Regions from separate parts of the Pseudomonas sp. BE134 genome, predicted to be linked through region 1. Evidence: predicted binding sites of a transcription regulator. Region 1 holds the regulator's gene; the other holds the start of a gene.
The links. Region 1 encodes FliA, which starts transcription of late flagellar genes. Its sites were predicted from a motif close to CTAAAGTTTNNNNNNNNNNNGCCGNTAA; they were not measured.
Positions count from the first base shown of each region.

Region 1 (3,091 bases):
CTGGTACAGGCCGCGGTCACGGGTCTGATTGAGCTCATGGATCAATTGCACAGCGTCGCCGAACCGGCCCTTTTCAAGGCTCTCGACCAGTTCCACTGCGTGTTTTTTCAGGGTCGATTCAAAATCGCCCATTGAAGATTCTTTATGCTCCATAGCTCCCCCGTGGCGCAGTGGATCAACCGATGCGTTCGAAAATCTTCTCGATTTTTTCTTTCAACGCCTGGGCCGTGAAGGGTTTGACGACATAGCCGTTTACACCGGCCTGGGCCGCTTCGATGATCTGCTCGCGCTTGGCTTCAGCAGTCACCATCAGCACCGGCAAGTGCTTGAGCTTTTCATCGGCGCGCACGTGGCGCAGCAAATCGATACCGGTCATGCCAGGCATGTTCCAGTCCGTTACCAGAAAGTCGATGCTTCCGCTGTTGAGAACCGGAATGGCAGTAGTGCCATCGTCGGCTTCGACCGTGTTGGTGAACCCAAGGTCACGCAACAGGTTTTTTATGATCCGCCGCATCGTTGAGAAGTCATCAACGATGAGGATTTTCATGTTCTTGTCCAATTCGACCTCCAAGCAGTCTTAAACGCGCCCAGCACCTGGACACGCCATTTCATTCAAACCGGCAATGCATTCGATGACTGTCTGGAGCACAACAGATCGCGACCAGTGCCGTTCAAAACCGCACCAGACTCGTTCGCAGTGTCCCCCACACTGCCTTCAGCGCGCTCGCCACTCCCCCAAACGCCCCCGCAAACGGGCCGCGCACTGGCTGTGTAACTGGCTGACCCGCGATTCGCTGACCCCCAGGACCTCACCGATTTCCTTGAGATTCAACTCTTCGTCGTAGTACAGCGCCAACACCAGTCGCTCACGCTCCGGCAAATTGGCAATCGCGTCCGCCAGCGCCGCCTGGAAGCGTTCATCTTCCAGATCGCGTGACGGCTCGAGATGAGCACTCGCGCCATCCTCGTGCAGCCCTTCGTGTTCGCCGTCCTGCAACAGATCGTCGAAACTGAATAAGCGGCTACCGAGGGTGTCGTTCAAAATCCCGTAATAATCGTCGAGACTCAATTGGAGTTCGGCCGCAACCTCGTGATCTTTAGCGTCACGACCGGTTTTAGCTTCAATAGAGCGAATTGCGTCACTGACCATGCGGGTATTTCGGTGGACCGAACGCGGAGCCCAGTCCCCCTTGCGCACTTCATCAAGCATGGCGCCGCGGATTCGTATGCCCGCGTACGTCTCGAAACTCGCGCCCTTGCTGGCGTCGTATTTGGTCGACACTTCCAGCAGGCCGATCATCCCGGCCTGGATCAGGTCTTCAACCTGAACACTGGCTGGCAGACGGGCCAGCAAGTGGTAAGCAATGCGTTTGACCAGTGGCGCGTAACGCTCGATCAGCTCGTACTGCGCGTCACGTGCCGAGTTCTTGTAGAGGTTGTAGCCACTGGCTGTCATAGAACGGGACCCGCGGTCTGCTGCACCAGCCGCTCGACGAAAAACTCCAGGTGCCCGCGCGGGTTGGCAGGCAATGGCCAGGTATCGACCTTCTGCGCGATGGCCTTGAAGGCCAGGGCGCACTTGGAACGCGGGAAGGCTTCGTAAACAGCGCGTTGCTTCTGCACGGCCTTGCGCACGCTTTCGTCGTAAGGCACCGCGCCGACGTACTGCAGAGCGACGTCGAGGAAGCGATCAGTGACCTTGGTCAACTTGGCGAACAGGTTACGACCCTCTTGCGGGCTCTGGGCCATGTTGGCCAGGACGCGGAAGCGGTTCATGCCGTAATCGCGGTTAAGCAACTTGATCAGCGCGTAAGCGTCGGTGATGGAGGTCGGCTCGTCGCAGACCACCAGCAAGACTTCTTGCGCTGCACGAACAAAGCTGACGACCGAGTCGCCAATACCCGCAGCCGTGTCGATCACCAGGACGTCGAGGTTGTCACCGATGTCGCTGAAGGCCTGGATCAGGCCGGCGTGTTGAGCCGGGCTCAGGTGAACCATGCTCTGTGTGCCGGAGGCCGCCGGAATGATTCGAACACCGCCCGGCCCCTGCAACAGAACGTCGCGCAGCTCGCAGCGGCCTTCAATCACGTCGGCCAGGGTACGTTTGGGTGTCAGTCCCAGCAGGACGTCGACATTCGCCAGGCCCAGGTCAGCGTCCAACAGCATGACGCGACGGCCGAGCTCGGCCAGGGCCAGTGACAAATTCACTGACACGTTAGTCTTGCCGACGCCACCTTTGCCGCCGGTCACCGCAATCACCTGTACGGGATGCATGCTGCCCATGTTATTTCTTTACCTTGTCTTGCATAGACGGAGGCCACATTACTGGCTGCGCGTTCGCTAAAGGAACAATGCATGGCAGGCCATCGATGTAGGTACAAAAACTGTTCATTACTACCTTAGCCGACCTGCTTGGTCGGGCTGTGGTAAATATCAGCGAACATATCAGCCATGGCTTCTTCGCTGGGTTCTTCCTGCATTTGTACGCTAACGGCGCGGCTGACCAACTGATGACGTCGCGGCAGATGCAAATCATCCGGAATCCGCGGGCCGTCGGTCAGATAAGCCACCGGCAACTCATGACTGATCGCCAGGCTTAACACCTCGCCCAGACTTGCCGTTTCATCCAGTTTAGTCAGGATGCAGCCAGCGAGCCCACAACGCTTGTAGCTATGATAAGCGGCTGTTAGAACCTGTTTCTGGCTAGTGGTTGCCAACACCAGATAATTTTTTGATTTGATGCCACGTCCGGCCAGGCTTTCGAGTTGCATACGCAGTGCCGGATCGCTGGCCTGAAGGCCCGCGGTATCAATCAACACCACGCGTTTGCGCAGCAGCGGTTCCAGCGCCTGTACCAATGACTGCCCCGGATCGACATGGGTCACCGACACATTGAGAATCCGCCCGAGCGTCCTGAGCTGCTCCTGGGCGCCAATGCGAAAGCTGTCCATGCTCACCAGCGCGATATTCTGTGCACCGTACTTGAGTACGTAACGGGCGGCGAGCTTGGCCAGGGTGGTGGTCTTGCCCATACCGGCAGGACCGACCATGGCAATCACACCGCCCTCTTCCAGTGGCTCGACTTCCGGTG
Region 1 covers NZ_JAVDUA010000026.1:45,791-48,881, forward strand. The annotation lists gene J2Y56_RS20725 (protein phosphatase CheZ) at 1-153, opposite strand, end outside; gene J2Y56_RS20730 (chemotaxis response regulator CheY) at 176-547, opposite strand; gene fliA (RNA polymerase sigma factor FliA) at 716-1,456, opposite strand; gene fleN (flagellar synthesis regulator FleN) at 1,453-2,283, opposite strand; gene flhF (flagellar biosynthesis protein FlhF) at 2,400-3,091, opposite strand, start outside.

Region 2 (3,091 bases), on a different contig from region 1:
CATTGACGGTCTTGCCGACTCGCTCGATCAGGTCATGGATTTTCTTCACGGTGCCGTTGAACACCTCACCCAACTCGCCAAGTTCATCGCGGCTTTGCGCACGGAAGGTCACCGTCATGTCGCCGGCAGCGACTGTGTCCATCATGGCGCCAAGCCGCTTGAGGGTGGTGCGGGTTGAAGCGTAGAAGCCGCCGTAAAGGTAGAAAATCAGCACAAACACCACCGACAGCGCCACGGCCTGCAAGATCATGTGAGTGCGGTTTTGCTCCAGTCGCTGCTGCAACTGGGTACCGAGGAATTTCAAGGTGGCTTCGTTGAGTTGGTAAGTTTGGTCCATCAGGCCAGTGACCTGATCGTAAAAACCCTGCCAGGGTGTATCGAGTGTGTCCGCCATCACCACTTTTTCTTCGAACAGCTCACTGGCTTTTTTCAGCGAAGCCTTGCTGCTATCCGCTTGAGCGGCCAGGGTTTCACGCGCCGCTTTGCTGGAGCCCAAGGCGTCCTGCAATTTCAGGCCGTATTCGCCCTGAAGCTTTTCGATCTGCGCCAACAGCTCATCAAATCGAGTGCTCGACGCCGAGTTGATAAAGCCTTGCCCCAGCGAAAAGGAACCCATCGCGCGGCCTTCGCCCAGCAGTTGGGTCACAGGTGGAGTGACGCTGGTGATCAGTTCGCTCAGTTGACGCATGTCGCTTTGATTGTCGCGACTGAGGCCGGCCTGAGTGGCGATGATCTGGCTGAAAATCTGCGCGCTGCCGAGCAGTTTGCCGATCATGCCGCTTTTACTTTGCAGGGAGGTTTCCGCTTGCTGGGCCTTGAAAGCGGCAATCATTTCATCGCGCTTGCCATCAAAAGCGGTGATCTGCTCTGGATCAGTGGTCATTGCCGTCAGCCCTTGCAGGCGCGCCAGGATACTTTGCTCCAGCGTGCCGATCTTCGACTCGACATTGCCGGCCTTGCCGGACTGGCCCAGCGTGACGTTGATCTGTACCAGATTATTCAGTGTCTCCAGGTCTCGCCGAAGGGTCAGGCCGCTGCCCAGCAGGTTGAGGCTCTGCAGTTCGACTTGTGTGCCCTGAAATTCACGATAGGAGTCGCGCACCAGATAGAAGTTGGTCACCAGCATGGGCACAAGGAACAGCACGCTGATCAGGCTGAACTTCATGCCGAAGCTCAGGCGGTTCATCAGCGCGACGGCGGGATAGAGCAAGCTCTTCACTGGAAGTCTCCCTTTGAGTTCTTATTTTTATTTGGCAGGCGCAGGCCAGCGGCAGATAGCCACTATCGAGCGCTATCCCTGTATATCTTAAATCGGCAGGATGTTTTGTAACTTAAGGTTAACGCGGGGAGATCAATCCCTGTAGCAGCCTGCTGCTACTGGGATTGAAGTGTTACGGGAGCACCGTCCACAGCGCAAAACCGGCGTACCAGAGCACTGCCGCGCGCAGTAGCAACTCCCAGATCCGGTCCAGGCTGTTGATGCCATCCGGTCCGACGACCGGGGCCGGAATTTCACCGGCTACCAGCCCGACTTTCTCGATCAGCTGAGCAGCGCTGATGTTCCAGTTCAGCAACTCATGCAACATCACCCGGCTGACCGCCACAAAATTGCCGATCAGCGCAAAACTCATCGCCAGCAACCGCACGGGCACCCAATCAAAGGCGTGGCGCAATTGTGCCGCGCGCTCGACCACGGCCGGGTTCTGCCCATGCTCCTCGGCCAGTGCCAGCAAGCGATAACTCAGGGCCGCAACCGGCCCCAGCAGGAAGTACCAGAAAATGACCGCAAAGAAACTTTGATAAGCCTCCCACAGCAGGTGTGCTTCGACCCGTTCCAGCAATTGCTCGCCACTTTCGGCGCAAATATCCAGGTCACGTTCGGCCACATGCTCAGCGGCTTGCAGGTCTTCCCGGCGCCAGGCATCGCGAAATGGCCCCAAGCCCGCCAACAGATCGCCTCGGCCCAGGCTGTAAATCACCACCAGCAAATGCACCGGTAACGCCAGCAGACCGTAGGCCAAGGGCTCCAGCACCACGAGCAGTAACCCCAACAGCGCGACCGGCAACAACACCATAATGATCAGGATTAACCATGACCGGTCGATCAGACGTGGCGTGACCTCAAGCTTGTTCAGCTCGCGCACCCAACCGCCATCTCGCTGGACCCGATGGCGCAGTGCCGAGAATTTCTCGATCCACACCGCCAACAGCAACACCAGAAAACTCATTGTCCTTCCTCTTTTGCCAGGGCCGCGCGATAGCGTGCCCAGTCGAACGCCGGTCCTGGATCGGTCTTGCGCCCCGGCGCGACGTCGCTGTGCCCGCAAATGCGCTGCGCAGTGATGCCGGTGTAGGCGTTTTGCAGCTGTCGGGTCAAAGCCGTCAGCGCAAGATACTGAGCATCGGTGAACGGCAGATCATCCGTGCCTTCAAGCTCGATGCCCACCGAAAAATCGTTACAGGTGTCCCGGCCCTCGAAACTCGAAACACCGGCGTGCCAGGCACGTTCAATGCAAGAGACAAACTGAGTGACAGCACCGTCGCGCTCAATCAGAAAGTGGGCGGACACCCGCAAGTCAGCAATGCCTTCAAAATAAGGATGCTCCGTGACATCCAGACGATTCTGGAAGAATTCCTGCACTTTGCCGGTGGCGAACTGCGCTGGCGGCAAGCTGATGTTGTGGATCACCAGCAGGGAAATTTCGCCCGAGGGGCGCGCATTGAAGTTGGGTGAGGGGCATAAACGCACGTCCTGACACCAACCACTCGCGGGGTCCAACTGCATACCGGTTCCTTCAACGACGACTGTGTTGGCGCCCAGTATGCCGCGATAGCCCCTCCAGATGCGATCATTGCCGCGAATGGAACGTCTATGAGACCTTGGGTTGACTCGTGCCATGGCCCTATAATCGGACCACTTTGTTTGTGGAGCCCGTTATGCCGAATCTACGTCTCGCCGACCTGACCGCCGAAATCGAAGCCAACGTACGCCGTGCGTTGCGAGAAGACATCGGCAGCGGCGACATCACCGCGCAGTTGATCCCGGCCGAACGCCTGGCAAAAGCCACCATCATCACTCGTGATGCCGCCG
Region 2 covers NZ_JAVDUA010000019.1:93,463-96,553, reverse strand. The annotation lists gene J2Y56_RS17165 (methyl-accepting chemotaxis protein) at 1-1,219, opposite strand, end outside; gene ampE (regulatory signaling modulator protein AmpE) at 1,392-2,228, opposite strand; gene ampD (1,6-anhydro-N-acetylmuramyl-L-alanine amidase AmpD) at 2,225-2,785, opposite strand; gene nadC (carboxylating nicotinate-nucleotide diphosphorylase) at 2,938-3,091, shown strand, end outside.
Region 2: a site for FliA is predicted at 1,309-1,336, ahead of J2Y56_RS17165 (methyl-accepting chemotaxis protein). Genes of this name have one in related genera too.